DNA from 3 places in the Glutamicibacter sp. BW80 genome. Region 3 is predicted to be linked to each of the others. Evidence: predicted binding sites of a transcription regulator. Region 3 holds the regulator's gene; each other region holds the start of a gene.
The links. The regulator LexA, encoded in region 3, represses DNA repair genes until DNA is damaged. The targets are predictions, from matches to a motif close to TCGAACANNTGTTCGA.
Positions count from the first base shown of each region.

Region 1: a site for LexA is predicted at 1,517-1,532, ahead of CIK76_RS07150 (DUF6504 family protein). Genes of this name have one in related genera too.
Region 2: a site for LexA is predicted at 1,114-1,129, ahead of uvrA (excinuclease ABC subunit UvrA). Genes of this name have one in related genera too.

Region 1 covers NZ_NRGV01000030.1:111,100-114,375, reverse strand. The annotation lists gene CIK76_RS07160 (DUF1772 domain-containing protein) at 1-148, opposite strand, end outside; gene CIK76_RS07155 (AraC family transcriptional regulator) at 286-1,212, shown strand; gene CIK76_RS07150 (DUF6504 family protein) at 1,568-1,882, shown strand; gene dnaE (DNA polymerase III subunit alpha) at 1,954-3,276, shown strand, end outside.
Region 2 covers NZ_NRGV01000030.1:280,321-283,596, forward strand. The annotation lists gene uvrA (excinuclease ABC subunit UvrA) at 1-1,100, opposite strand, end outside; gene CIK76_RS07985 (SDR family NAD(P)-dependent oxidoreductase) at 1,486-2,316, shown strand; gene CIK76_RS07990 (GntR family transcriptional regulator) at 2,483-2,860, opposite strand; gene CIK76_RS07995 (MBL fold metallo-hydrolase) at 2,943-3,276, shown strand, end outside.
Region 3 covers NZ_NRGV01000059.1:48,329-51,604, forward strand. The annotation lists gene CIK76_RS15585 (histidinol-phosphate transaminase) at 1-832, opposite strand, end outside; gene CIK76_RS15590 (LysM peptidoglycan-binding domain-containing protein) at 907-1,209, opposite strand; gene lexA (transcriptional repressor LexA) at 1,509-2,225, shown strand; gene CIK76_RS15600 (glycoside hydrolase family 76 protein) at 2,288-3,276, opposite strand, start outside.

The DNA.
Region 1 (3,276 bases), on a different contig from region 3:
AGATCATGAAGTCGCCGGCTGCCGAATCCTGGACCGAGGCCAAGGCCGGGAGGACCGTCAGCGCGAAGGCGGCATAAAAACCTGCAACAATCCCGGCGCTGCTAATAGTTGTTATGAGCAATGTGGCCGCTAGCCATTCGGGGATCATGCCACCGTCCCTGACCGGGGTGTGAGAGCTGGGAGGGGAGCCGTTTTCCTATGCGTGGTATTCATTCAAGCGCACGGATCGCAGATGCAGAATGTTTGAAACTCGACAAAACATGCGTCATCGTCCAATCTGAGGGAGTGACCGCTCAACATGCCTTTCCGGCGGGGCCGCGTGCCCGTGATGGCTTCATCCTGCGCATGAGCATGGCAGGGGACTGGGAAGTCGAAGTCCAAGATCGCTGCGCGTTGACAATCCTGGCGGTGCGTAGCGGATCTTGCGCGGTGCAGCGAGGCGAAACAACGATCCAAGCCGAACCGGGAAACCTAGTGGTCATTCACGGGACGGCGCCCTATCGGGTGTTTGCTGACAGCGCACGGCCGCGTGCCGCCGCCGTTGAAACATACCTAATTGGACCAGGCCAGCAATGCCTCGGCCCTGCGGCGCGGCCGGTCACTGAGACGCTGCGCCACGGCGTCCGTTCGTGGGGTAACGCCCGCGACGGGGCGGACCAATTGCTGGTCTGCACCTTCACCACAACCAGTGCGATTACCGACCTGATCTGCGAGGGGCGAGCGCTATGCCTGATAGAGGATGCAGCGCTCTGGAATTGGGTTGAGCTGCTGCACCTTGAAGCCGAGCGGCAAGGGCCTGTGCAGTCGCTGGTCTTGGATCGGCTTTTGGATATCCTCGCGCTCCAAGTGCTGCAGCAAATGCCGGGGGCCGGCATGGTCCCGGGTGCAAAACCGGGGATTTCAGCCGCGGTGGGGGCAATGTGGTCCGATCCGGCGGAGCCCTGGAGTGTGGCACTGCTCGCCGGGATCGCTGCCATGTCCCGTTCGGCCTTTTCCGCGGCGTTTCATGAAGCCATGGGAATGCCACCGGTTGGATACCTCACCCGGTTGCGTTTGGCGCTGGCCTGGGATGCCCTGCAGAACACCAATTCTCCATTGGGGCAGATAGCCCGTGAGGTCGGGTATTCCTCCTCTTTTGCCCTGAGCGCTGCCATTCGTCGGGTCTATTCGGCAAGTCCCTCTGAAATTCGGATGCTCCGTAGGAACGGTTGAACCCTCCGCCGGCTCAACCGTTCCTCACGCTGCGCAACGTCAAGGTACGCCACTTGGCGGCGTGAACCACGGGCCAACGAACGTGGAGTTCCTTCCCGGTCGGACGGGTCTCACTTTAGGTAATAGGCCAGCGGCCGTAAAAGTTTTCGGGCCGGTAGCCAACTTCGTCTCAGAGCTTTCCTTGCCCTGGACTTGCGTGCTTCAGGGCGCGGACCCGCGTAGCACCAGAGCCCTAGACGTGGACGGGGCTTTGATACTTCCCCGACGCTAAAGTGTCCGTCGAGCTGACTAGCGTAGCTGTTGTTCGAACACGTATTCGAATAAGATTGAGTTAGTAGGGTTGAAGGAGTTGCACGTGGGCATTTTTACCGAGTCGATCCAGGTTTCCTGCGCCCCAAGCGGGGTGCCTTTGCGGGTTTCCTGGCAGGGTTGCGAGTATCGGCTGGTCGCCGAGCCGCAACGGTGGTTCGAACGCCGCAAATGGTGGGACGAAAACCTGCGCATACCCCGCGGAATTGGCGCTGGACTAGCGGATTACGAGATCTGGCGGCTGGAGATCACCCAAGCTGCGGGCCGCGGCCCCACGCGGAGCATTGACGTCAGTTTTGATCCGCAATCCACGCGCTGGCGGCTGATCCGGGTGAATCAGGAGTTGCCGATCAGCGCCTGACCGGGCATAAATGCACATCTTTCGAAACTTTGTTCTAATGGTATTCCTACGCTGTTTCGAAGGATCCGCCCATGAGCTTCACCCACCTGAACGTCACCTCCTCCTATAGCGCGCACTATGGCGTCTCCAGCCCGCCCCAGCTGGCGGCCGCCGCCCGCGCGCAGGGAGCCGAGGCGCTGGCGCTCACCGACCGAGACGGGCTCTTCGGCGCGGTCAAGCATGTCGGAGCCTGCCTCGCCGAGGGGCTGCGCCCGATCCTCGGAGTGAACCTCGCGGTACTTGACAGCCAGGGAAAACCCGACGGACGCATTATCCTGCTCGCCCGCGGAAACACCCAAGGACGCGGATACGCCGCACTGTGCCGCGCGGTCTCCGCGGCGCACCAGAACCCGCGCGGAATCATCGGGCTGAGCCAAGCCGACCTGGCGCAGCGGCTGGCCGGCGGGCAACTGATGCTGCTGCTCGGTGCCGAATCCGACGTGTCGCGGGCCATCGAGCGCGGCAAGTACTCTCAGGCCCGAGCGCTGATGGCCCACTGGAAGAAGCTGGCCGGCGGGCAGCTGCGCGCAGAAATCACCACCCACCTCTCCGCACCCGGCAAGCGCTACAGCCTGGGCTTCGCCAGCAAGCTGCTGCGCTTCGCCGCGGAGCTTGGCATCGCCCCGGTGCTCAGCAACGCGGTGCGCTATGCCGACGCCGACGGGGCGGTCACCGCCGACATCCTCGACTCGGCCCGGGTGCTGGGCAGGCTCAGCGCGCTGGAAGAGCTGCAGCCCACCGGGCAGGGATGGCTGAAAACCCCGGCCCAGATGCATCAGCTAGCCCAAGACCTCTCCCGGGTGACCGAACGTGCCTGGGCCTATAGGCTCCTGCGCAATACCGAGCAGCTCGCTAACTGGGCGGCGCTGGATGCGCATACGGATCTTGGCTGGAAGCGGCCGGTGATCCCCGAAGCGACAATCATCGGCTTGCACCGTCCGGCCCAGCAGGAACTGACCGAACGAGTCTTCGCCGCCGCGCCGCGTCTGCTGCCGAACACCAAGCGCAGCGAGATCGAAAAGCAGCTGGGCCTGGAGCTGGGGGTGATCGAAAGGCTGGACTTCGCCGGCTACTTCCTCACCGTCGCCGAAACCGTCAACCTGATCACCGGCATGGGCGTGCGGGTGGCTGCCCGCGGCTCCGGCGCCTCCTCCCTGGTCAACTACCTGCTGGGAATCAGCCAGGTCAACCCGCTGCAGCACGACCTGGTCTTCGAACGCTTCCTCTCCGATACCCGCACCACCTTGCCGGATATCGACATCGACGTGGAATCCGCGCGCCGCCACGAGATCTATCACAAGATCTTCGACACCTATGGGGAGGAGCGCGTGAGCCTGATGAGCATGCAGAACGCC
Region 2 (3,276 bases), on a different contig from region 3:
TTCAGGATCGCCTGGCGCGCCGGTGCCGGCAGGTCCTTCCAGGCGGTGTCCATGCCGAAGCCCAGCTCCTTGCCGAGCCCCTCGATCAACCGGTTCCAGTATTCGGTGGTCGCCTTGCCCAAGGACCACGGCGCGATGGCCCCGTCGGCCAGCTTGACCTCGGCATCCGGGACGATCAGGTGCTCATCGACTTCGAGCTTGGTGCCGATGCCGCTGCAGGCCGAACAGGCGCCGAAGGGGTTATTGAAGGAGAAGGTCCGGGGTTCGATCTCATCGATGGCCAGCGGGTGCTCGTTCGGGCAGGCGAGGTTCTCGGAGAACGCACGGACGCGCTTCGGGTCATCCTCCGCCAGATCCACGAAGTCCACCAGCACGCGGCCATCGGCCAGAGTCAGTGCGGTTTCCACCGAGTCGGTCAGCCGCTGGTGCACCGTGTCGTTAATGGCCAGGCGGTCAACGACCACCTCGATGGTGTGCTTGACCTGCTTGGCCAGCTTAGGCGGCTCGGTCAGCTGAATGGTTGTGCCATCGACCCGGGCACGGGAGAATCCCTTGGAGGAGAGCTCGGCGAACAAGTCAACGAACTCGCCCTTGCGGGCGCGCACCACCGGGGCCAGCACCTGGAAGCGGGTCTTCTCCGGCATCTCCAGCAGCTGGTCGACGATCTGCTGCGGCGACTGCTTCGAAATGGGCTCCCCGCATTCGGGGCAGTGCGGGCGTCCTACGCGGGCCCAAAGCAGGCGCATGTAGTCATACACCTCGGTGATGGTGCCCACGGTGGACCGCGGGTTGCGGCTCGTGGACTTCTGGTCGATCGACACGGCCGGGGAAAGCCCCTCGATGAAGTCCACATCCGGCTTGTCGACCTGGCCCAGGAACATCCGTGCATAGGCGGACAGGGATTCGACGTAGCGGCGCTGCCCCTCGGCGAAAATCGTATCGAAGGCCAGCGATGACTTGCCGGAGCCGGACAAGCCGGTAAAGACGATCATCGCGTCGCGCGGAAGATCCACATCTACGTTCTTCAGGTTGTGCTCGCGCGCACCCTTGACGATCAGACGGGACAAATCCAGTTTTTTGCTTTCTGCAGTAATAGCCACGAAGCAATACTAATCGAAAACTACTTCGAATAAACGTGGTGCTTGGCACAAATGCGCGTTACTTTCGCGCAGGGCGATATCCCGGGCATTTCCAGCCCTGAAGATTTGCTGGTCGGCGGCCGTTTCGAGCCTCGGACGGATCGAGCAGGAGAAACCAGACGATTAGGCACCAGCGTCGGCAGCGTTCATCCTCTTGGCATGTCCCCACAAAACTGCCCCGACGAGCCATGTGGCCGGCACCTCCCGGCGAAGCGCTCCAGCCCGGCCACGGAACCCTTGGCCTTCAACTAAATACGGCCACCGGCGTCCGCTGGGATGACTTGCCAGTTCGCTCGGATAATGGGAGGCTGAGCTCCCGCGCCGGCATTGAGGAAATGTATCCACCATGAGCAAAACCATTATCATCACCGGCGGCAGCGACGGCATCGGTGCGGCCGCCGCGCGCACGCTGGTTGGCCGTGGCCATCGCGTCGTCATCGTCGGGCGCTCGGAGGGCAAAACCAAAAGCATCGCCGCAGAGCTGTCTGTGCCTTACTATGTCGCGGATTTCGCGGAGCTGAACCAAGTCAGAAAGCTGGCAGATGATCTGCTGAAGGCATACCCGGAAATCAACGTGCTCGCGAATAACGCAGGCGGGATCATGGGTAAGCGAACCCAAACCGTTGATGGGCATGAAACCACTTTCCAGGTCAACCACCTTGCTCCGTTCCTGCTCACCAGCTTGCTCATGCCAGCGCTGTTTGCCGGCAAGGCAACGATTATCCAGACAGCCAGTGCGGCCGCTCGGATCTTCGGGCGGATGGATATCGAAGACCTGCAGAATACCGTGGGCTACGCCCCGCAGAAAGCCTATGGCAACGCGAAACTCGCTAACATCCTCTTCACTCAGGAATTGCAGCACCGGTTCGGACCACGAGGCGTCACTGCCGTTGCTTTCCATCCGGGTATCGTCGCCAGCAGCTTTGCCAGCGAAACTACGCATTTCATGCGGCGCATTTACCACGGGCCACTCAAACGACTATTTACGGTCACTCCCGAAAAAGGGTCAGATCAGCTTGTTTGGCTCGCGGAAGGGACTCCTGGAACGACTTTCCTGCCGGGTTCCTACTATGAATCCCGCAGGATAGCGACAAGGGTAAGTGCCGAAATGCACAACCCGAAGTTCGCAGAACAACTCTGGAAGAAGTCGGCTTCACTGCTCCGAACCGCCAACTGACAGGATTTGCCCGAGTTATCTGAGCGTGGCGCAGAATCTGCCGATGGTTCTGGTGCAGTGCGGTTTGGGCCCAACTTGCATGAACCAACCTTTAGGGACACTCAAATCGCGTTTCGGGTTAGCTCGCCTCGCACAGCCCGGTGCCCCATGGCCCGAAGGCCACTGATTAGCGAGGCAGCGAGCTGAAAGCGGCGCGCAGGTATCTGACCGCGGTTTCTTCGTCCACCGACCAGGTCTGGGCGACGCGTGCCAGATCGGCTGCGGCATCGCTGACTTCTTGCTGGGCGCGATCCTCGGCCGCTTGCACGATGGTTCCGTGCCGCCCGCGGGTCACTACCGCACCCTGGGCTTCCAGCTCCTTATAGACCTTAGCCACCGTGTTCACCGCAAGATCCAGGTCACCGGCGAGCGCCCGCACCGAGGGAAGCTTGGTTCCGGGTGCCAAATCTCCACCCGCAATACGTGCCAGGATTTGCTCACGTACCTGCTGGTACGGTGCGACAGCCGATTTCGAGTCGATACGGATGAAATCCAGATTGGCCATGGGCGCTCCATTCGGTGCAATGCTTTAGTTGATTCACTGAGCCTATCGCGTTCAAGCCAGTCGCCACCGTAGGGTAATGGGTATGAGTGAACTTCTATTAGCCGACGTCACGATTCGGTCGGTGAGCGTCTCGGAAATGAACAACAACGTTTACTTGGTCACCGAACGGGCCAGTGGCAAACAACTACTGATCGATGCGGCCGACGAAACTCCTGCGATTCTTGAACTCGTGGCCAGCGCCGCCAAGGATGGCCCCGAACCAGAGGTCGTTGGCATCGCCACGACCCATGAGCATTGGGACCACGTGCGGGCTCTGGCCGAGGTCGTCGAACGCTTCACCGTTCCCACGTACGCAGGCGCCGAAGATATCGACGGTATCGCCAAGGAGTCCGGCGTGAAGATCAGCCACAGCTTGA
Region 3 (3,276 bases):
GCTCGATATTCTTCAACGCAGCGATGGCGGTTGCTTGGGTAACCGCCGAGAGGTGATAGGGCAAGCGCACCAGGCGAATCGCGTCGGTCACCTCGGGGGCCGCCGCTAGATAGCCCACGCGGGCGCCGGCCAGGCCGAAAGCCTTGGACATCGTGCGCGAGACGATCAAGCGCTGGCGCCCTTCGAGCAGGGTGAGCGCCGATCGGGTACCTGCCAGCGAGAATTCTGCGTAGGCTTCATCCACGATCACCATGGCGTCGGTTTCGCTGGCGGCCTCATAGACCGCTTCGATAACGTCCAAGCCCAGTGCGGTTCCGGTCGGGTTATTCGGGGAGCACAGGAATACCACGTTTGGGCGGTGTTCGCGCACCTGCGCGGCGGCGGATTCGGCCGAGAGGGTGAAGTCTTCGGCACGGTTTCCGGCAATGAATTCGGTATCGGTGCCACTTGCGAGCAACGGGTACATCGAGTACGTGGGGACGAAACTCAGCAGGCTGCGCCCCGGGCCGCCGAAGGCCTGCAGGATCTGCTGGAGAATTTCGTTCGAGCCGTTTGCGGCCCAAATGTTGTCGCGGGTCAGTTCGTGACCGAGGTAGTCGGCGAGCAGCTCGCGCAATTCGGTAAATTCACGATCCGGGTAACGGTTCAGGCCGGCAGCCGCTTTGGCTACTTCCTGAGCGATGGCATCGATAACTGTCGCTGGCAATGGATGGGTGTTCTCGTTGACGTTCAGCTGAATGGGAACGTCAATTTGTGGCGCTCCATATGGGGATAGCCCGCGGAGATTCTCACGCAGGGGCAGCTGACTCAGAAGTTCACTACGGTCATTCACGCATTAATTCTAATGGTGAGGCGCTCTCGCCGGTGAATCCACGACAAGAACAGGTAACAATGGTGAGCTGGCACCTAGTTTGAAAGTACGGGGATATCCAAAGTGTCCCCGACGTACAGCACACCAGCATCGATGGAGTTCAATTCCTCAATGTGGTTCATCGCCGCGTTGACTTCGTAGCCTGCAGCGTACTCGCTGGCCAGCCCCCATAGAGTGTCACCGGGAATCACGGTGACCTCCACAGTCGCCGGGCCGCTGGGCAGGTCCGTGGATGCTTGGGCGCTGCTGGTGAACATGAACGCCGCGGCGATCGTGAGGAGGAAGACCGGTATGCCTACCAGTACTGCCCAACCCCGACGGTTGATGCGGATCCTCATTGGTCTTTTGCTCTGCTGTGGGTGAAGTGCCAGAGTTGCCACGACTTTTTCTCCTCAACGGTTACGTGTGATGCGAACCAATATTCGAATGCAATCTTCGAACACCTGTTCGATACTAGTACATCTTTTCTAACAGAGCCAGATCGAACTTGTCCAGATGTTTTCGAACAAATCTTTGAAAGAAGCCCTGTGATCAACTAAGATTTCGAAGTAGTCGATCAATGAATACATCACAACATTGGGCACCGACAGTTTGTAGCTTCGAACTGAGGACCGAATGCAAGGGAAGGCAAAAATACATGTCAGCATCACAGCGCACTCCCCGGTCGAACGCCCGTTCGCTGACGATACGTCAGAAAAAGATCCTCGAAACCATCCAGCGTGCGATCGGCAAGAATGGCTATCCGCCGTCGATGCGTGAGATTGGCGACTCGGTCGGGCTCAAAAGCCTTTCGAGCGTGACTCACCAGCTCGGTCAGCTCGAAAAGCTTGGGTACATTCGTCGCGACCCGAGGCGTCCTCGAGCCATGGAGATTTTGCTTCCGTTGCAGCTTGCGGAGGACGGCGAGGGAAGCAGCGAGCCGCAGAGCGCGCCGGAACCCGTTGAGGACACGAAGGTCATCGAGCTGAGCTCCTCGGCGGATACCACGATGGTTCCCTTGGTCGGACGCATCGCCGCCGGTGGACCAATTTTGGCGGAGCAAACCGTCGAAGACGTCTTTTCCCTACCACGCCAGCTGGTTGGCCACGGCGAGCTGTTCATGCTCAAGGTGTCGGGCGATTCGATGGTGGATGCGGCAATTTGCGATGGCGACTGGGTGGTCGTCCGTCGCCAGCAGACCGCGGAGAACGGCGATATTGTGGCCGCATTGCTTGACGAGGAAGCCACGGTGAAGACCTTCCGTCAGCGCGATGGCCACACCTGGTTGCTGCCACAGAATTCACGTTACGAGCCGATTCTCGGCGACGCTGCCACGGTGATGGGACGCGTCGTGTCGGTGATGCGCTCGCTGTAGCGGGCAAGTCTGTTCCAACGAGCCATTCGGCCTCACCCATTCTCGGTGAGACCGGATGGCTTTTATTTTGCGTCGAGCTGGCTCGGCGGCAGGCTCACGCGCCCGGCCGCCTGGAGGATCGTCCAGCGTTGGGTGGCCGCAGAAAGCTCCGTCTCGACCCGGTCCGCGAGCTGGCTCGCCGTGTCGCAGACCAATCGCGCGGCGGTGCGCCGGGTCGCGGCGGGCAGGCGTTCATCGTTCGCGGCGAGCGCCAGGTAGCGGCAGAGGATTCCAGTGAACAGATTGCCGTCTCCACCGGATTCCAGGCGCAGGCCCTGTGCCGCAGTGGCGAGCCGATCGTTGATCGCCTGGATCAGCGAGACAGCTTGCGCCAGATGCTCCGCGGACCCGGCGGCCAGCAATGCACCGAGCACGGTGCCCTGGTTGTAGGTGTAGATCGCTTCCTCGGTGCGCGGGCCGCCGGCGGTCAGGCGGATGCCGTCGAGGTAGAGCCCGGAAGGTGTGCTGTAAAGCTCGCGGCGCAGCCAGTCCAGCAGCCCGGTGGCGGTGTCTAAATCCGCGATGCGTGCGAAATACAGGGCCGCCGGGGCGTTGGTGGGCGTGTTCTTGAAGTCGCGTTTGCGCGACCAGTAAAGCCCGCCGCCGAGCTTCTCGTCTTGGCCGCGCACCAGCTGTCGACCCAGTGCACGCATGGCTAGGGTGGCGAGCAGCGCCGGGCGGGCGGTGAGCTGCTGGCTCAGCCCATTGAGCCGTTGGCTGGCAAGCAGCAACCAGGCCATGTCGTCGTAGAAGTAATTCGGGAAGCGGCCGAAATTGCGCAGCAGGATGCCGCGCAGCAGCTGTTTGGCCCGCCGCCAGTGCCTCTGGGCCGCGCACCGGTGACCGGAGTGCAGCTCATGGAAGGCCGCGTCGAGGATCGCGTCGAGATAGTGTGCCTGCCACCAGTAGTGCCATTCGGACCAGGGGCGCGGGCGTTTTCTAGGCGCTGGCGCGGCAGGCATCGCATGCAGCGAGCCGATCCAGGTGCCGGGCAGGCCCATGAGCCGATGGC